Regions from separate parts of the Thermoanaerobacterium sp. CMT5567-10 genome, predicted to be linked through region 1. Evidence: a T-box and tRNA genes for the amino acid it is inferred to sense, from the RefSeq annotation. Region 1 holds a T-box; the other holds one or more tRNA genes.

Region 1 (10,813 bases):
AATATAGACTATTCAATACTTACGATAGTAAAAGGATTAGTTCTTGTGGTTGCTGTATGGGTTGATATATCTACAAAGAAAAGAGGATAAAATTTTAAACGAAATGGCGGGTTATTCCCGCTTTTTTGTTTTACGGAAAAATTATGATGCTTTAAATTGATGAAATTGTGTATTATAATTGAATCAAGAGTTTTTATTGAAAGTGGGGGAGCATGGTGGATTTCGAAGACAGAGTTTCGAAACGTGCAAAATCTATAGAGATATCTACAATAAGGTATTTTTTTAATATGGTAAAAGATGTGCCTGGTGCCATATCGCTGACGATTGGAGAACCGGATTTCGTCACACCAAGGCACATAATTGATGCAGCGTATGAATCATTATTAGAAGGCAAAACTGGATATACTGTAAATGCTGGGCTTATAGAGTTAAGGCAAGAGATATCAAAATATCTCAAAAGAAATTACAGTGTAGAGTATAGGCCTGATGGAGAGATACTTGTAACAATCGGTGCAACAGAAGCTATTTACATTGCATTAAACACGCTTGTAGAAGATGGCGACGAAGTATTGATACCGGAGCCTTCATTTGTAGCATATGATCCGTGTACAAAACTGGCAGGCGGCAAGTCAGTTTTTGTGCCTACGTATGAAGAAGATAATTTTGTCTTAAAAGCTGAGACACTGGAAAAATATATTACTGATAAGTCAAAGGTCTTGGTATTGCCGTATCCAAACAATCCAACAGGAGCGGTGTTGCCATATGAAGAAATGGTTAAATTAGCAGATATAGTGAAAAAATATGATTTACTTGTTGTAACAGATGAGATATATTCTGAACTTGTATATGAAGGATTTAGGCATGTCAGCTTCGCATCGTTGCCAAATATGTGGGAGAGAACTGTTTTAATAAACGGCTTTTCTAAATCATATGCTATGACAGGCTGGAGGCTTGGTTATATCGCGGCACCAGAGTATTTTGTAAAGCACATGACGAAGATACATCAGTACGATGTGACATCGGCATCGACACAGTCCCAGTATGCAGGATTAGAAGCCATGAAAAATGGTGAGAATGACATCAAATTTATGAGGGAAAAATATGATGAGAGAAGGAAGTTTTTATACGGCAGCTTAATTGATATGGGCTTTAAATGCTTTGAACCTAAAGGTGCATTTTACATATTTCCATCAATCAAGAAGACAGGCCTTACGTCGACTGAGTTTGCGAAGCGGCTCTTATACGATGCAAAAGTTGCAGTTGTTCCTGGCAGCGCATTTGGAGAGCATGGAGAAGGTCATGTAAGGATGGCATATGCCACATCATTGGACAATCTGAAGGAGTCGGTAAAAAGGATAGAAAAATTTATGCGAAATTTTAAATAGGAGTAACCCATGGAACAGTAAATAAAAGTTCCATGTTTTTTTTAATATATTTTAATTATTTTTTAATAATTTCGTCACTTGCCTGCATTTCATTTATGATATAATATGATGTGGTATAATATTAATATAACTATTTTTTGAGGGGATATGTTATGGAGAATAATACACAACTTAGGCGAAGTGATAGAAATAAAAAGAAAAAAAATAAGAGCGCTTTAAGGAAGACTCTCAATGTTGTGTTGTGGGGTGTATTGATATTAATTCTGGCAGGCATTGGCGCTGCAGGTGGCAAGGTTTTAGCAATAATTAAAAATACGCCGCCATTATCGCAAGATGCATTGACAAAGATAAAACAGTCATCAATAGTATACGTGAAAAACAGTGATGGAAGTTGGAGCCAAGCAGCTATTTTACATGGCTCTGACAATAGACTTTGGGTATCCATAGATAAAATACCAGAGAATTTGCAAAATGCTGTTGTTGCAATAGAAGATCAGAGATTCTACAAAAATAATTTAGGTATCGATCCTAAGAGGATAATAGGTGCACTTTTGGTTGACTTAAAAGCAGGAGGCAAGCCAATAGAAGGTGCAAGTACTATAACACAGCAGCTTGTAAAAAATACGATGCTGACAGATGAGAAGACATTGACAAGAAAAATACAAGAAGCCGTACTGGCTTGGCAACTTGAACAGAAGTATACTAAAAAACAGATACTTGAAGCATACCTTAATACAATATATTTAGGTGGACCGCATATAAATGCATATGGTGTTCAAGCGGCAGCACTACAGTATTTTGGCAAAGATGTAAGCCAACTGGACCTTGCTGAATCGGCTATGATTGCCGGCATTACTAATAATCCATCCATGTATTCACCTGATTCAAATGTGGAAAAAGCTACAGAGAGGCAGCATCTTGTCTTAAGTGAGATGCTAAAACAGGGATTTATCACACAAGAGCAATATAATAGTGCCATCAATGAAAAGCTTAATTTCGTTTTCAAAAACCTCAATTTGTCGACGTATAGCCATGGCTACTTTATAGATCAGGTCATAAATGATGCTACTGACGCTCTTGTCAAGAAGCTTGGCATAACTAAGTCTGAAGCCTTGAATAAAATATACAATGGTGGGCTTAGGATATATTCTACAATGGATCCAAACATTCAGACAATAATGGAAAATGCATTTAAAAATCCTAAGTTGTTCCCTGTTGATCCAACTACAAAAGAGTCTGTGCAGGGTGCAATGGTTGTAATAGATTGGAAGACTGGCGAGATAAAAGGCATTGTAGGTGGCAGAAATACAAATGATTTCAAATATGTTACAAGAGGTATAAGTTTCGCTGATTCAAAAAGGCAGCCTGGCTCATCTATAAAGCCTTTGACGGTTTATGGGCCTGCTTTACAAAGCGGCCTTACTGCTGCGACAGTTGTGGATGATGTTCCTACGACATTTACACTTCCTGGTGCAAAGCCATATACACCTCACAACTATGAAAGTAATTATTACCATGGATTGGTGACTCTGAGGGAAGCTATAACAGATTCTTTGAATGTGCCTGCTGTGCAGGTCGTAAATAAAATAGGCATCAATGTATCGGCAACCTATGGAAAGAAATTTGGGCTTGATATAACTAAAGATGATATGTATTTGCCAGCATTAGCGTTGGGTGGTTTAAGTCATGGGATAACACCTATTCAGGAAGCTGCTGCTTATGGTGCTATTGCTAACAAAGGCATGTATATAAGCCCTATTACATTTACAAAGATTGAAGATTCAACTGGAAAAGTATTGGTTGACAATAAACCTGAGGAACATGTGGTGCTGAGTGAGCAGAATGCATATATATTGAGAAGCATGATGATGGATGTAGTAAATCACGGTACAGGTACAGCAGCAAAGCTGTCAAACATGGACGTGGCCGGAAAGACTGGCACATCTGAAAATTCAGGTAATATATGGTTCTCAGGCTTCACACCATATTATGTTGGAACAGTGTGGATGGGGTATCCATCATCAAATAATGCTGTTAAAAATTATGGTGTACCACAGGTTGGCGGAACATTTCCGGCAAAGATGTGGAAGACAGTAATGTCTGAGATACATCAGAATCTTCCAGCTAAGCGCTTTACTGATAAACCATCTGGAATAGTGTATGAAACAGTCTGTAAAGATTCGGGAAAACTGCCTACTGATTTATGTAGACAAGATCCAAGAGGAGACAGGACATATACTGAAATGTTTGCTGTAGGTACACAGCCGACAGAATATTGCACAGTTCATGTATCTGCAAAGATAAATACTCTGACTGGCAAATTGGCATCTGAATGGACACTGCCATTCCTTGTAAAAGAAAAAGTGTTTATAAATCCACCAGGAAGAACAGCAAAGCAAAATGCGTACGCTGCTGACGGAAAATACGTTGTGCCGACAGAAGTAGATACAGAAAATCAAATTCAGCCAGGGGATAATCAGGGTGGAAATACTGATCAAAACGGCGGTACAACAAATAGTGACGGCAGTAATACTGCTCCAGTAAATGGTACAGAGCCCGGAACGACAACTGATAATGGAGGGCAAAGCAACGGTTCTAGCAGCACCGATGGACAAAGTACAAACAGCGGAATGAATGGAAATCAAAAGAGCATTAGTGGGCAAACCAATTCCACCCCTAGCCAAAAGGGAATAGGAAATATAATAAACTCAATAATTGGCAACTAGGATTAAAAAAGATGGCTATAACTAAGATGTAGCCGTCTTTTTTTTGATTTTATCTTGTGTATATGTTTAAATTCATCCAGACATGCATATAGATATGAAATGAGGAAAAAATTATTGAAGGAATATTGGCATTCTTGTAGAAATAAATAAGCAGGGGGCGTTTATAATGAAAAGTATTGATTATCTAAAAAAGCTTTCAAAATTTGAGCATCGTGGCTCGGCAACAAAAAATGAGAGAAAGGCTGCTGACTACATTGCTAATAAGCTTGAGGATATGGGATATGAAGCAGTTAAGCAGGAATTTAAAACAACTCGTGACAACCTGTACATTTTGCCTCTTCAGTTTGGTATCTTTTTATTTATAATGGGTGCTGCGTCATTTTTCTACGATAAATTTCTAAATGCATTAGAATTGATTATTTCATTAATTTCAATAGGATTGTTGATTTTAGAACTAAGTGGGAAATCTTTTGAGACAAGCATAATGCCAAAACATCGTTCAAAAAATGTCTTTACAAAATTTGAGAAAAACGATAAAAAGAAGATAATTGTATCTGCACACATTGATACTCAAAAAGGAAGTTTGATGTTTAGCCCTAAAATCGTTGACAAACTGAAAATGATATATAATATCGGCTATTTGGGATTTGCACTGATACCTGTCGGCATAGTCTTTGGACTGTTTCATCTTTATCTAATTTCATATATCGTGCTTGGAATTGGCCTTTTAATAACTTTTGCTATGATTGTATTTTTGCTGACATGTGAGTTGGGTGGGAAATATACAAATGGTGCCAATGATAATGGTTCAGGGGCATCGTTGGCTTTGGCAATAGCAGATTATTACATTAACAATAAAGAAAATTTTCCAGATGATGTTGAAGTGATTTTCCTCTTTACAGGAAGCGAAGAGACAGGCGAAAGAGGAATGAAATATTTCTTGAGAAGATATAGGAGATTATTAAACAAAGATACTCAATTTGTAGTATTGGATAATCTCGGTGCTGGAAAATTGACATACCTTGAGGGAGAAGGAATGATATTCTATAAAAAAGCAGGTGAAATGCTATTAAATGTTGCTGACGAGATGAGGAAAGAATATCCTAATGGAGTAGTGCAGAAAATGAAAAATCTACTTTTGCCGACAGATGCACTGCCTGTGCTGGCAAATGGCTTTTGCGGCATAACGTTTATATCTATGGATGAAAATGGAAAGATAAAGAACTATCATTGGTTTACAGATACTATAGACAATGTCGATTCTAAGTTATTGAGATATGAAGAAAGCTTTTTGATAGAATATATATTGAGAGTTTCAAAGAGGATAAGCAGTGCAAAAAGTGTTGAAGCAGTAAAATAGGAGTAGGGATACCTACTTCTTTGATTTATTAAAATAACCTGTAAGTATAAATATTAAGAATATAGATAGTATGCCACCAATGATGGCTGTTGCAAGCTGCGGAAGTGTAAACGCTGCAACGATCTTTTGCGGTACGTTGACATTAAACCAAGTCAGAATATATTTTACTGAAGCTGCCAGCCACAAAAATTTTACAACTGCACCTGCAATCATGCCTATTATGTTGTTTTTTACAGTTTTAAATAGCATTACGTACAGTGTATTACCTATCATTATAAAAGGTATAAGTATAGGAAAGCTCATGAGTCCTACTAAAAAAGCGATGATTGGTGTCAAAAGGCCTATTGACACACCTGACCAGATTCCAACAAAGTATGCAGAGATTATAAGCATTGCATTTACGATTGAGCCTGTTACAAGCTGTGGCATTTTTATAAACTGCACTATGATTGTAATTGCCAGCAAGATAGCGGTCCTAGTTATAAATCTGGTATCAAATTTTTTAGTTGATGAGTTATTCGGCATATTATCACCTCCAACATCAATATATTTAACTATATTTTAACACTCCAGATGAATATTGTTAAGCAAATATTAATTGGAATTTGTCATATCCAACGCCACAAATCTTGTAGATCATGTAAATGTGTTGTATCCAAGAGCCACATTAAATTCTATGGCAGATGATCCTGGACGCCAGTGGTAATTTATCTTATTGCATTTTAAAAGCGTTTGTAATAAAATAATGTATAAGTATATATAGCTATTGCAATGATGTGGAGTAGTAGGCTAAGACTTTTTCAGAGAGCCTTATTATGGTGGAAAAAGGCATTGTGTTAGCTGAACTCGCCATTGAGCATGCATATTAAAAGTATGCACGGTTAAACCGTTATATGAAACAAGTGGGCTTGCGTCAAAAAGAGTGGTACCACGGAAGCTTGGCTTTCGTCTCTTTATGATGTGAAGCCTTTTTTATGCAAAAATATTAATAGGAGTGAGAAGATGGCTTATTCAAGGGATATTGATAGAAAGTGGCAAAAAAAGTGGGAAGATACAAAACTATACAAGTTTAACCCAGAGAACATTGACAAAAAACTTTACTGTCTTGAGATGTTTTCGTATCCATCTGGTGCAAAGCTTCATGCAGGGCATTGGTATAACTACGGCCCTGCTGATTCATGGGCTAGGATGAAAAGGATGCAGGGCTATGAAGTTTTTCACCCAATGGGATTTGATGCGTTTGGACTGCCTGCAGAAAACTATGCCATAAAGACAGGCATACATCCTCAAGATTCGACGCTTCAAAACATAAAAACGATGGAAAGACAGCTTAAAGAGATGGGTGCCACATTTGACTGGGATTATGAGGTTATAACTTGTTTACCAGACTACTACAAGTGGACACAGTGGGTATTTCTCCAACTGTACAAAAAAGGACTTGCATATAGAAAGAAAGCGCCCGTAAATTGGTGCCCCAGTTGCAAGACAGTCCTTGCAAATGAACAGGTTGTGGAAGGAACTTGTGAAAGATGCGGGACTGAAGTGACCAAGAAAGACTTGACGCAGTGGTTTTTAAAGATAACCGATTATGCAGAGGAGCTTTTAGAGAAGCTTGACGAGCTTGACTGGCCTGAAAAGACGAAGATGATGCAGAGAAATTGGATAGGAAAATCAGACGGCGCCGAAATAGAGTTTAAAGTTGACGGCAAAGACATATCGTTTAAAGTTTTTACAACAAGGGCAGATACCCTTTACGGTGTCACATACGTGGTATTGGCGCCGGAAAATGAGATAGTAGATAAAATCACAACTGATAAATATAGAAGAAATGTAGAGGAATATAAGGAGTATGCAAGAAAGCAAAGCGAGATAGAGAGGCTTTCGACGGAAAAAGAAAAGACAGGCGTATTTACGGGAGCGTATGCTATACACCCTATAACTGGAGAAAAACTCCCTATATGGATATCTGATTACGTACTTGCTACATACGGGACAGGCTGTGTTATGGCGGTTCCAGCCCATGACGAGAGGGACTACATGTTTGCAAAAAAGTACGATTTACCGATGAAGAGGGTTATAAAGGGAAGAGATGGAGTAGACGATTCTTTGCCATTTGTTGAATACGGCATTCTCGTAGATAGCGGAGATTTTACAGGAAGCAAATCTGAAGATGCAAGGATAGAAATAGTGAAGATGCTTGAGAAGGAAGGCAAGGGAAGCCTTAAAGTAAATTACAGGCTTAGGGACTGGCTTGTATCAAGACAAAGGTATTGGGGTGCTCCAATTCCAATAATTCATTGCGAGAAATGCGGTTTGGTACCTGTGCCTGAAGAAGACCTTCCGGTTCTTTTGCCGTATAATGTTGAATTTTCTCCAGACGGTGAGTCGCCGCTTAAAAAATCTGAGGAATTTATGAATACCACATGCCCTAAATGCGGCGGCAAAGCATTGAGAGATCCTGATACACTTGACACATTTGTTGATTCATCGTGGTATTTCCTAAGGTATCCTGACAACAAAAATGACAAAGAGCCTTTCAATAAAGAATTAATAGACAAAATGTTGCCTGTAGATAAGTACATCGGCGGTGCCGAGCACGCATGCATGCATCTTTTATACGCCAGATTTGTTACAAAAGCATTGAGAGACTTAGGGTATCTTGATTTTGATGAGCCTTTTAAATCGCTGATACATCAGGGAATAATTTTAGGGCCTGATGGAAATAAAATGAGCAAATCAAGAGGCAATACAATATCCCCTGATGAATACATCAATGAATACGGCTCAGATGTATTTAGAATGTACTTGATGTTTGGATTTGCATTTACGGAAGGTGGCCCATGGAATGATGACGGTATAAAAGCGATGTCCCGCTTCATACAGAGAATTGAAAGGCTTATAGATAAATTCACAGAAGACAAAGGTAAATCAGGTAAGAATGAAATTTCTAAAGATGAAAAAGAACTTAATTATATAAGAAATTATACGATAAAAAGCGTGACAGACGATGCTGAGAAGTTCCAGTTTAATACTGCTATAGCAAGGATAATGGAACTTGTAAATGCCCTTTATAAATACGATGGAGAAGTTGAGAATAAGAATATGAAACTATATGAAGAAACCATTGCAGATCTTATAAGGGTTTTAGCACCATTTGCTCCTCATTTCTCAGAAGAAATGTGGGAGAGAATGGGATACAGCTACTCAGTGTTCAATCAAAAGTGGCCAGAGTATGACGAGAAGGCCTTAGTAAAGGATACTGTTGAGATTGCAATTCAGGTTAACGGCAAAGTAAGAGGGCGCCTTGAAATTCCGTCAGGTGCAACTGAAAAAGAAATTCAAGATAAAGCTCTAGCGGTTGAAAGCATTAAGCAATTTATAGAAGGTAAAGAGATTAAAAAGGTGGTAGTTGTAAAAAACAGGCTTGTGAATATAGTTGTAAAATAGGCAGAGTATAAGCTGCCTATTTTTTACAGATATTGTTTATATGAAAATAATTATGATATAATATTCAAAAGGTTTTATAGATATACACAGATACAATTTAACTTTGATAAATATCATTTTATTACAATGTGATGGTGATGTGAATGATAGTAAATGAGACTAAAAACAGTATAAATGGCATAAAGAGCTCTTTTCCAATAGTTTTAGGATATCTTCCCATAGGTTTTGCTTATGGCATATTAGGAACAAAAAGTGGTTTTTCTATTTTACAAGTTGTGGCATTGTCACTTTTTGTTTACGCTGGATCTGCTCAGTTTATAGCTATAAGTCTTTTAAGCAGCGGTACTGATATTATAACACTGATTATGACAATATTCATAGTAAATTTAAGGCATTTTTTATACAGTACGTCGCTCTCACAGTACATGAAAAGAATCAATAGGAAGCATATTCCTATATTATCATTTTTTATAACTGATGAGACGTATGCAGTTTCAATTACAGATTTAAAGGGAAATAACGAGTATAACGAGAAATATTTTTATCAGCTTTTTTTTGTGTCATATACTACGTGGGTAATTTCTTCATTTATTGGTGCTATGTTTGGCTCTTTTTTAAATGGATCAGTTAATATAGGGCTCGATTTTGCACTGCCTGCAATGTACATTGCACTTTTGTTAATGCAAATATCAGGATATAGAAAGGTATTTATTAGTATCTTTTCAGGGTTACTATCTATATCACTCATGTATATTCTTCCGGGAAATATAAATGTTATTGTGTCTGCTGTAATTGGTGCTGGAATTGGAGGGTTAATTGATATATGGACAAAAAATTCGTAATTTCTGTTTTAGGCATGTTTTTAGTAACATATGTTCCGCGCTTTCTTCCGGTATTTGGGCTGTCAAGAGTTGAAATGCCTAATTTTATTAAATCCTTTTTAGAATATATACCTGTAGCTGTTTTATCTGCATTGCTTTTTCCGACAATTTTTATGAAAGGCAATCATCTATTTATAAGTTATAAAAATATATTTCTAATGGCCTCAATACCAACTGTACTGGTAGCTTATAAATCGAGGAAACTTTTTTCTCCTGTAATAGTCGGGATTATAAGTTATATATTGACTTCACTTGTAATAAATTAAATATAATAAAATAAAATCGGGAGGCGTTAAAAATTATAGCCTCCGATTTTAATTAGTCTTTTTTGTCCACACCGTTTCCAGCGTCAACTTCATCTACGATTTCATCTCTCATGCCGTGGATGCTTTCAAGCCTGTGGCGATTTTTTTCTTTGATTCTTGCTACTTCTTCCGATGAAAGCTCTTCAGCATGCAGTTTTAAGTAGTCTTCTGCTTCTCTATAATTTTCTATTGTATCATGAATCATATCCTGCAATTTGCCGACATTATCAGAACGATCGTCCGGCTTTGGAGGATTTTTGGAACGATCTTTTTCATCTGCCATCTCTATCACACTCCTAAAAAGTATTTTTCAAAATTATTTTTAACTTTTATGTTGATTATATGTATTGAAATAATTAGAAAAGATGATGGCGATTATAGTATAATAAGTTATAGACAAAATAATAAAAGAGGTGCTGAAAATGTATAGAGTGGAGAAATATATGGATAAATTTGAAACATATAGGCTTTACGATTTAAAAAACAATTCGTTTTTTGAAGTCGTGCCAGAGCGTGGAGGAGTTATAACGAGATTTGTATATAGTGGAAATGAGATTTTATACCTTGACAAAGAAACACTGTATGATACGACAAAGAATTTAAGAGGAGGCATACCAATCCTTTTTCCTATTTGTGGGTACCTAAAAGATGAGAAATATACAATAGATGGCAGAGAGTACAATATGAAACAGCATGGTATTGCAAGGCT
Region 2 (10,813 bases), 760 kb from region 1:
CTTTTGCTTTTCTCTGTTTTTGCTTCCTTTCTTTTTTCTTGATAATTGCCTTTGTGCTTTTTTTAGTTTCTTCTCTGATTTTTGTAGCCATCTAGGATTTGAGTATAATTCTCCGTCTGATGTTGCAGCTATTGAGTTTATTCCTTTGTCTATTCCTATTGCTTTTTCTCTTATAACTGGTTTTTCTTTTTCTTCTTCTACTTCAATTGACAGGTTGATATACCACTTTCCAGCATGGTATTTTATGTTTATTGTTTTGACTTTTGTTGAATCAAAATTTCTGTGTGCTTTGATTTTTATATGCCCTATATTTTTTATATATACATATCCTTCTTTCCCAAAGTTTCTTTTTGATTCGCATTGTGGAAGTGTTATAGATGTGTAGTGGTATTTGTCTTTGAATTTAGGATATTTTGCTCTTTTGTCAAAGAAGTTTTTATATGCTCTATCTAATCTTCTCAACACATCCTGTAATATCTGCGATTGTACTAATTTGTATTCTGGATGTTCTTTTTGTATTTTGGAAGCATATTTTGCTGTTCTTCGTATGTAAGTCCTTTGCCATATTCTTTATAATGTTTTATTCTTTGGTCTAGTGAGTAATTATATAATTTGCGGCAAAGATACAATGTATAAAAGAGTTTTTCTTCTTGCTCTTTTGTTGGTTCTATGAGAAAATGCTGACATATCATCATTTTTTCTCACCTTGGCTTTCTACGATAAAATTTTCTGCATCTATTATGACATATTATTCTATGGCAGACAATAGAAATTCATCTCCCACCTATAGAGGATGGGAGACTTCTTTCAAGCCTTCGTTAAACAAATCTTGATAATAATTATTGTCTGTCATATAAAACAATCCCTTTTCTCTTTTCTAATAGTCAAATACCGGTTTTAAATCAATTATAAGATCATCAAAAATAGTTACCTTAACTTTATCTTCGTCAGCATATATTTCAGGTCTTCCGTATCTTTTACTATCTTGTAAAGCAAACACACTTACAATTTTCCCTTCCGGCTCCACTATCCAATATTCTTTAACACCGGCTTTTTCATATATATTAAATTTTTCTAATCTATCACGCCTCATACTTGATGACGATACAATCTCTACAATCAATTCAGGCGTACCATAATATCCAGTCTTTCGCAATCCAGATCTATCGCACACAATAACTATATCAGGCTGTAGGACATTAGTCACATCATCATCGTTTTGCTTATTATCCTCCGGCAGACGTAAATCAAAAGGTGAAGTGAATACCATGCAAGTCTTATTTCGCAAATAATTTGCAAACTGTCTTGATAGCTCCATTAATATCGCTTGATGCTGCCATGTTGGTGCTGCCTGCATATATGGAACACCATCAATTATCTCATACCTTTCTCCTTCTGGCCACGTCAAATAATCAGCATAAGTATATTTCTTATTTTCTTTTGGTAGTGGCATATATGCCCCTCCTTGTATAAAACTTTTATCTGGCATTTATAATTAAGTTAAACTTATGCTCTTTCCGTTAATACAAAATTCGCATTCACTTAAAACATACCTACATATTCACCATATATAGTATAAAAATGTGGTAGTAATATATCCGAATTTTCTTGAAATATTATACTACTTATATTATATCATAAAGGTCCATTTAAATGTTATTCTTTCTAAATATTATAAAATCGTGATTTTTGATTTAAGCAAAGCGAAAGTGAAAAATTCGTAACTGCTTTTATAACATAATCATATTTTATTTTCTTCACTATCCTATAGATTCCTTGATAGATCTTCTAAGAGCCTAGAAGTAACACTTAATTCCTCTATGGAAGAAGTAATTTCTTCAAAGGCGGCAGCTTGGGTCTCAAAAAATGAACTTGATTCATTTATTTTGTTAGAAATACTTTTTATAGATTCCTGTATTTTCTCTAATACTGAGTCTATTTTACTTATAGATTCACTACTGGTACTAGATAGCTTTCGTATTTCCTCAGCAACTACACTAAAGCCTTTCCCCATTTCACCAGCTCTAGCGGCTTCAATGGCTGCATTTAGTCCCAATAAATTAGTTTGTTTAGAAATGTTTTGAACAAAATTTAAAATATCATCAGTACCTTTTGTATTTTCAATAGCTTTATCTACTTCTTCTAATATCTTAGTATTGGAATTAACTACAATTTCAACTCCAGAGGAAACCTCTTGAATAGCTGAAGATATTTGTTCAAGTGATGCTGCCAGATTTTCTGATAGTGACAATACTTTATGTCTTTTTTCTAAACTTTTTCCCATAAGAAAAACTCCAATTACAGCATTATCATAATCTTTTATAGGGATGGCATATGATTTAAATGGTACTCCATATACTTCTTTAGGTACATCTTTTATGATGTAGTTTCCAGTTCTAAGGGCTTCAAAGGCTGCACCACCTTCTGGAATTGCATCACCTACTTCTGCATTAATAGGAAGCTCATCACAATTTTGTATTTCTAAATACTTTTCATTATCTACAATGGCAAAAGATACGCTATCCTCAAAAAGCATAGGTAAAAAAGCTGTTAATTTATGAAAAAAGTCAAGCATTTCATCTTTAGATATAGTTATCAATTTTAGTCCTCCTTAATACGTTAATTTTTTAACTTATAAATAGACTCTATAATAAATTATATAAAATTAACGACTTTTGTCAAAAAAACCATTTCCAAATTCAACATACATAAAAGATTGTAGAGCAAAATTTATGCCCAAATCTTTTAATTCCACATAGATAGGCTAAAAACTTATTCTTATCCTTCTTTACTGCAAAAGTCATGATAAAATCCTGAATGGCAAATTTTACTAACAAAAAACCACTCACATTTTTAGGTGAGTGATTATACTCATTCATTTTGACTATATGTTTTTTTAACCTTTAAACCCTTCAATTTACTAATTTGGTAGCGGCGAGTGGAGTCGAACCACCGACACTGCGGGTATGAACCGCATGCTCTAGCCAACTGAGCTACGCCGCCATGTTTGGTTGCGGGGGCAGGACTTGAACCTGCGACCTCCGGGTTATGAGCCCGACGAGCTGCCAACTGCTCCACCCCGCGATGTATTATTCAATTGGTGCCGGAGACCGGAATCGAACCGGTACGAGCTTTAAAGGCCCGCAGGATTTTAAGTCCTGTGCGTCTGCCAGTTCCGCCACTCCGGCAATCACATTTATCAGCGACATCATTAATTATATTACATAAAACAGTATTAGTCAATACCCTTATGGATATATTATTTACACACAACGCTATTAATTATTTATCTTTACCATCATTACCTCTTATAAATTTTTCTACTACAGCACCTTCTAAATTATCCCACTCACTTACAGTAATGGAAGTGCAATTCAAAAGCTCTAATACCGTATAAACTATTATTGTACCTGCAACTATAATATCTGCTCTTTCTGGTTGCAAGCCATTTAACAGCTTTCTTTCATTAAAGCTTAAAGACATCATTAAGTCAAGCAGCCTTTTTATCTCGCCCTTTTTAAGCACATATCCATGAATCAATTCTCTCGAATATATCCTTAAATCCTGTGACATAGCTGCAAGCGTCGTTATCGTACCACCTATCCCGACTATCTCTTTAGGCATATCTTGATTATCGCTGATAAATGGTGTAAGCATATCAGTTATATAAAGCCTTATGTTATTGTACTCGTCAACCGAAATAGGATCGCTTTTTATAAATTTTTCCGTAAGTCTGACTGCACCGATGTCAAAACTTCTTTTTATAAGATCATCTTTGAAATAAGAAAATTCAGTACTGCCACCACCCACATCCATTACCAGCACATCATTCTTTTTTATTCCATACGACGCCCCTAGATGTCCATAAAGGCTTTCTGTCTCACCATCGATTATATCCACATCCAAACCAATATTTAATAGTTCATCAATAAAATAACTGGAATTCTTAGCATCCCTTACGGCTGATGTGGCAAAAGCATATATGCTCTGCGATTTGTAATTTTTCGCATCATCCAAATATTCTTTTATCGTGTTTACACTTCTTGCAATTGCATCATTATTTAATTTGCCGCTTTTAGAGACAGATTCACCAAGCCTTGTTATTTTTACATCCTTCTTTATTTGCCTTATTTCACCATTTTCCACATCACATATAAGATGACGTATTGAATTCGTTCCTATATCGATAACAGAGCACCTCATAATAGTCCTCCCAAATAAAAACCTTCGGGCTATACCCGAAGTTATTAATAATTAGCGTTCCTCTTATAGCCGCCGCCTCTTCGCTTTGAATCAAAATTCTTCTTAAGCTGCTGCTGTCTTTCATCCGAGTCTTTTAGAAATTTCGATATTCTCTCTTCAAAAGATATATTATTATTCCGATTGCTATAGCTTTCGTTCTCATAGCCCTTATTGCTTTTTATTGGTTTTGGCTTTGGCAAAGCCTTTTTTATTGACAAGCTTATTCTCCCGCCCTTATCCATAGAAAGAATTTTTACTTTTACTTTATCATTCTCCTTTAAAAACTCGTTGATATCTTTAACATAGGTGTTAGCAACCTCTGATATATGAACTAAACCTGTCTTGCCTTCTGGTAATTGAACAAACGCTCCAAAATCTGTGATATTTAGAACAGTTCCTTCAACTACCTCTCCTACCTGAAATGGCATATAAATGTTTATCCTCCCTTTGATTTATTTGATTACTAATATGTTTATTATATATTAAAAAGTTCATTCTATCAAGCATCTTAAAAAATTCTTATTCTAATTTGACGAATCTTTGCTATCTTTAGCCGTATCTACAAACATAATCTCTCCTTTTTTTACAAGCCCTAATTTTTGTCTTGCCTCATTCTCTATAAATTCGTTTGTCTTAATATATTTTATCTGATTATTTAATCTTTTATTCTCCTCTTCAGCAGCATTCACTTTAGAAGTAACCGCATTTAACCTATTGTCTAAAATATTCAAAGTGATTTGTTGTTTTACGAACGTAAATGCGACATATACGACAAAAAGAAGTAACAATATTGTTTTAAATTTAATTTTATTTCTTCCCTTCATGACTTCAACAAACCTTTCAAAGTATTTTTGTTTTTTATTGTTTTAAAAATATATTCGACATCGCAACTAAAAATCCTTTATTTTTTTTTCTTAAAAATATTAAAATGTGATATTATGTTGTAAACTAGTTTGGCAGGTATGCCGAGCATTTTTGAGAAATATCTGATTGGCATAATCAGCATATTATATGTAGCTACAAGCGGATATGTTACAATTCTATATATCTTTATAAATATATTTTTTGCAATTCTATAAACAAGCAGCAATAGCCTTATAACAAAAGGGCTTAACAGTATATTGTATAAAAGTATACCAATTATGAATCCAAGAAATGAATAAAATCTCATTTCAGCATAGTTGCTTATGTATAAAAAAAATATAAAGACAATTGTTCCTAATATCCAAAAAATAATGTCTCCTATATCTGTCGCAAGTCTATTAGGTTTTAATATAATCCTTATGACCTTATATACATCGTATAAAATAGCAATTATCATGCCACCATATAACATGACAAGAAATGAATAAAGCTGGCTTTGTACATTCATTACCATTTACATTATACCTCCTCATATTATATTATATTTATATGAGATTTTGATATGATTCTTTAATACGCCAACCAATATTTATGTTAAATTTCCCTAAATCTCAGTGATTCTACTATTTATTAAAAATCATAATAAAATCTAAACAAAGGAGAAATTAAATATGAGTGTTGTATTTGTTTCAGGACATAAAAATCCAGATACTGATTCAATTTGTTCAGCAATAGCATATGCTGATTTAAAAAGGAAAGCCGATAAAATAGATGCTATTCCTGTAAGGCTAGGCCCTATTAACAGGGAAACAGAATTTGTATTAAACTATTTTAATGTAAAAGAACCACTATTGATAGACAATGTATTTACACAGGTTGGCGACATTGCTTATGATAAACCTCTTACTATAAGTGAAAAAGCACCTATGTATGAGGCATGGAATGTACTATTAAACAATAACTCTAAAACTATAATAGTAGTAGATGATGAAAATAAACTAAAAGGCATCGCTACAATGGGGGATCTTGCAAAAGCATACTTAACATCGTCTCATGAATTATCAAATTACAATATTCCTGTTGAGAATATTATAAAGACGCTAAATGGAAAAATAATTGTAAGAAATGAGGAATTCATAAGAGGCGATATAATTGTAGCTGCCATGCAGACAGAGAGCGTCGTAAGCAGAATAAAGTCAGGTATGACGCTGATTGTAGGAAACAGGGAAAATATTCAATTGGAGTCCATAAGAAAAGGTGCCAAAACCATCATAATCACTGGAGGTGAAGAACCGTCAAAGGCAGTAATAAACGAAGCTGAAAAATTTAGTTCAACATTAATAGTCGTACCTTGCGATACATTTGACACTATAAAGCTAATAAACCAGTGCCTCCCTGTGTCCCTTATAATGATTAAAGACGATATTGTCACTTTTAAAGACAGTGATTACATAGACGATATCAGACAAACTATGTTAAAATACAGGTACAGAAATTTCCCTATTGTAGATGATAACGGAAAAATATTGGGACTTTTAGCAAGACGGCACATATTAGACTACGATAGAAAAAAAATAATACTTGTTGATCACAACGAATTATCACAAGCCGTAGATGGAATAGAAGATGCAATAATTCTCGAAATTATTGACCATCACAGAGTAGGTGGCATTGAAACAAATCAACCAATACTGTTTAGAAACCAGCCTGTAGGCTGTTCTTCTACAATCATTAACAAGATATATGAAGAAAGAGGAATAACACCTGATAAACATATAGCAGGGCTTATGTGTGCTGCAATTCTATCAGACACACTTGTATTTAAATCACCAACATGTACCCCTGAGGATATAAGGGCCGCAAAAAAATTATCTGAAATAGCAGGAATTGATATAGAATCTTTCGGCAAAAAAATGTTTGAAGCTGGAACATCGCTAAAAGGCAAAACTGTAGATGAAATATTCTATATGGATTTTAAAGAATTTTTAATCGGAGACTTTAAAATTGGTATAGGACAGGTAAACACCCTGTCAAGCATTGGAAACCTTAAAAATGATCTTCTTAAATTTATGGAAGAAGAAAGGAAAAACAAAAACTTTGATATGTTATTGCTTATGCTTACAGATATTATAAATGAAGGATCTTTGTTTTTATTTGCAGGCAATCACAAAGATCTATTGGAAAGAGCATTCAATATAAGTATAGACGACAACAATTTTTACCTGCCGTATGTTATATCGAGAAAAAAGCAAGTTGTACCACCAATAGCAAAAGCGATAAACTCAAATTAGTTTATCGCTTTTGTTTTAGATAATCTATGATATCTTCAAAATTTTCAAAAGGTATGTATGAAATATTATTTTCTTCACAATATTTTTTAAGTACGTCTTTGGCAAACAACTTATCAGCATATTGTGATACGCAAATATCTGAGTAACCATCACCAATAAAAATAATTTCTGAACTTTCCCTTTTGTACTTTTTTAAAACTTCCAGCTTGCAAGATCCACATTTGTCACAATCAGGAGACGTATTAAATGATGCAACAATCTTGCCATCGCAAAAATCCAGCTTATTGCTGTAATAATCAATGTTTATATTGTATTTTTTTAAAATAGTCTTTATATTAAAATCATACCCATCACTTACTATAACAATTTTATAACCACGGTCATTGCAAAAATCAATAAAATCTTTAAAATAACTGTCAATTTCTATATTGTCAAGCAATGTTTTTAACTTTTTTTCATCCATGTCCATAAGCTTAAATGTCTCTAATGCACATTCTTCTGTGGTTATTTTGCCTTCTTCCCAGTCTTTTTCTATATCCTGCCATCCATCCTTTGCAAAGACTTTTACCATTGCATAGCACGTGTCTTCCTTTGTTATCGTACCATCAAAATCTACAAGTACATAAGTATCCATAAAGCATATCCCCTTTAAATCATATATTATTATAATAATACATGATTTAGGGCGTCTGTTCAATTATTATCTCACCTAAACATTCTGCTTAAAAATCCGCCAGATTTCCCAATTATTCCACTCCTATCACTGTATGTAATACTTATGAGTTCGCCATCTATCGATACATTGCCGTCATCTAAATTCAGCTTATTTATGTGAAGTTCTTGTCCTTTAATTGTCAAAAGGCCCATTGACGTCTCAAGCACAACAGTCTCATCGTCAAAGCTTACAACATTGTCTACTCCTGTTATCTGCATCTTTTCTCTGTTTTGCACAGAAATATTTTGTGCCTTATTGGTGTTTGTCCCTCTTCTATCATCCATCATAACACCTCCTCTTTTAGAATAATTTTATGTCCATTATGTGATTTTTAGAACTTAAAAGAGAGCTTTTTAGGCTCTCTTCATTTCCAAAGCTTCACAATATTTAAATTTTTAAAGTAATGCATGATAATGTCGTTTGCCTTTACACCGTCTTTTGCCATCTGATATGCTCCCCATTGGGACATGCCAACACCATGTCCAAAGCCTCTTCCTTTTATCGTTAAATTATTGCCATCAAATCTGACACTATCAAGCATTGTAGACTTCATCTTCTCGCTTCCAATGGCAATTCTAAAATCCGGCGCATTTACAGGTATTTTATCGAAATTAAGATTAATAGTTCTTCCAGATATGCCTTTTGTCCCTATTTTTACTGTGCTAAAATCATTAATGTTTACGCCCATTTTATTCAACGCATTCAAAACTTCCTGCTTTGTAAATGTGTAAGTCCAATGCTTGATATTTGCCGGCGCATCTTTGCTATCGTTAGACTTAACACTTTCAATATATGGAGGCTCTGGTTTTTTGTAGTTTAATCCTTCTTTCGCTAATGCAGTCCTTCCTGCCGCATATGAGTGAAACCACGCATCTATATATTTTCCATCGTATACTGCCACCAATCCTCTTGTCTCATTTACAGCTTTTTTTATATTTGAATTGATATTGGCCGGATTCCATGCCTGTGCTTCTTCAAAATCAGTCGATATATCAGCATCATCGTATTTAGACTTTCTAGTATCAACAAAATTCAACACATAACTTCTTGCTAAAATAGCCTGCGCTTTTAAAGCCTCTATAGGCCAATCGTTTTTGATTTCACCTGCCACTGTACCCATAACATATTGCTCTAAAGGCATTGTCTCAATCTTTCCTGTTTTTGCTATATAAACTTTTAAAATCGGTTCTTTTTTTATACCACGGCTGATTTTAGCCGGTATCTTAGGCAGAGATACTTGTTGTTTTGTATTTGGCGACGGCCTCTTTGACGGAGCAGCACACGATGTCGCAATAATCATAAAAGCCAAAAATAACAAAAATACTTTTATTTTAGCCTTCAAAAAAATCCCTCCCATACAATATCCGTTCCTATCTTAGTATGTGAAGGATTATACATTTTAATTCTATATAAATCATGAAAGACTATATGAGCCTATACATTTTCTCAGCATCTTCTTTTAACGCATGCTCTTTTAAATCTAAAACTTCTGCCTTTATCACTCTGGTCCCAAAATTTATCTCTATGATATCGCCAACTTTTAAAATATCACCTGCTTTTGCCACCTTGCCATTTACCGATACCATTCCTTTGTCACAGGCTTCTTTTGCCACTGTCCTTCTTTTTATAATCCTTGACAATTTCAAAAACTTATCAAGCCTCATTTTATCGTCCCCCAAAAAAGATAATCAGGTCATATGACCTGATTTTTATGCATTTACTAAATCTTTTAAAGCTTTGCCTGCCTTAAATACTGGTGCTTTTGAAGCAGGAATCGTAATTTCTTCTTTTGTCTGAGGATTTCTACCCTTTCTTTCTGCTCTTTCCCTTACTTCAAATGTTCCAAAACCTACTAGCTGTACTTTGTCACCTTGCTTTAGTGCTTCCTGCACTGCATCCACAAAAGCATTTAATGCTTTCTCTGCATCTTTTTTTGTTAATTCACTTTTTTCTGCAATCTTTGTAACAAGATCCGCCTTATTCACTATAATACCTCCTTAGTAATATATACTACTCTTATTTATTCTTCACAAAACTCAAAAATCCTGCTAATTTAAGCTTATTTTTTTACTTTTTTATTAAAATTATACATCTTAGCCTCATTCCATAGAAAATCCATCTCAGATAATGTCATGTCTTCCATTTTTTGACCTAACTTTTCTGCTGAATCTTCTATGTAGTTAAATCTGTCAATGAATTTTTCAATGGTCTTATGGACAGCAACTTCGGGGTCAATTTTTAAAAACCTTGCAACATTTACGATAGCAAAAATCAAGTCGCCTAATTCTTCAATTTTATCATTTTCGTCTTCCCCTTTATACACCTCCTTAAATTCATTTAATTCTTCATAGACTTTTGCCATAGCATCGTCTACATTGTCCCAGTCAAATCCCACTTTCGCTGCTTTTTCTTGAACTTTATAACCCCTTATCAATGCTGGCATAGACCTTGGAACACTTTTTAATTCACTTGTGTGGGACTTTAAGCCTTTTTCATCTTTTTTTATTTCATCCCACCTTTTTAAGACATCATCTGAACTAGCTATTTCTTCACTTCCAAAAACATGAGGATGCCTATACACCATCTTTTTACACTCTGCATCGCATACATCGTGGAAATTAAATGCTTTCCTTTCATTTGCAATCTGAGAATGAAAAACCACCTGTAAGAGGACATCCCCAAGTTCCTCAAGCAAATTTTC

The links. The T-box of region 1 lies ahead of leuS (leucine--tRNA ligase). A T-box ahead of a tRNA ligase gene usually reads a tRNA of that ligase, here a tRNA-Leu.
Region 2: it has a tRNA-Leu gene. The T-box ahead of leuS (leucine--tRNA ligase) is inferred to sense a tRNA for this amino acid. The anticodon was not compared.

Annotation. Positions count from the first base shown of each region.
Region 1 is NZ_CP130558.2:2,137,290-2,148,102, forward strand. Features, by position in the region: gene Q2T46_RS10800 (sugar ABC transporter permease) at 1-90, shown strand, start outside; gene Q2T46_RS10805 (pyridoxal phosphate-dependent aminotransferase) at 216-1,385, shown strand; gene Q2T46_RS10810 (transglycosylase domain-containing protein) at 1,538-4,111, shown strand; gene Q2T46_RS10815 (M28 family peptidase) at 4,278-5,471, shown strand; gene Q2T46_RS10820 (ECF transporter S component) at 5,484-5,996, opposite strand; T-box leader at 6,234-6,427, shown strand; gene leuS (leucine--tRNA ligase) at 6,474-8,918, shown strand; gene Q2T46_RS10830 (AzlC family ABC transporter permease) at 9,062-9,760, shown strand; gene Q2T46_RS10835 (AzlD domain-containing protein) at 9,742-10,065, shown strand; gene tlp (small acid-soluble spore protein Tlp) at 10,118-10,387, opposite strand; gene Q2T46_RS10845 (aldose epimerase) at 10,527-10,813, shown strand, end outside.
Region 2 is NZ_CP130558.2:1,379,142-1,389,954, forward strand. Features, by position in the region: partial or broken gene Q2T46_RS07175 (RNA-guided endonuclease InsQ/TnpB family protein) at 1-695, opposite strand, end outside; gene Q2T46_RS07185 (Uma2 family endonuclease) at 878-1,453, opposite strand; gene Q2T46_RS07190 (methyl-accepting chemotaxis protein) at 1,766-2,575, opposite strand; tRNA gene Q2T46_RS07195 (tRNA-Met) at 2,927-3,003, opposite strand; tRNA gene Q2T46_RS07200 (tRNA-Met) at 3,009-3,084, opposite strand; tRNA gene Q2T46_RS07205 (tRNA-Leu) at 3,099-3,188, opposite strand; gene Q2T46_RS07210 (Ppx/GppA phosphatase family protein) at 3,283-4,203, opposite strand; gene Q2T46_RS07215 (S1 domain-containing RNA-binding protein) at 4,248-4,670, opposite strand; gene Q2T46_RS07220 (septum formation initiator family protein) at 4,767-5,066, opposite strand; gene yabQ (spore cortex biosynthesis protein YabQ) at 5,144-5,620, opposite strand; gene Q2T46_RS07230 (putative manganese-dependent inorganic diphosphatase) at 5,778-7,397, shown strand; gene Q2T46_RS07235 (MtnX-like HAD-IB family phosphatase) at 7,399-8,031, opposite strand; gene yabP (sporulation protein YabP) at 8,103-8,399, opposite strand; gene Q2T46_RS07245 (SpoIID/LytB domain-containing protein) at 8,477-9,412, opposite strand; gene Q2T46_RS07250 (RNA-binding S4 domain-containing protein) at 9,537-9,776, opposite strand; gene Q2T46_RS07255 (HU family DNA-binding protein) at 9,822-10,097, opposite strand; gene mazG (nucleoside triphosphate pyrophosphohydrolase) at 10,172-10,813, opposite strand, start outside.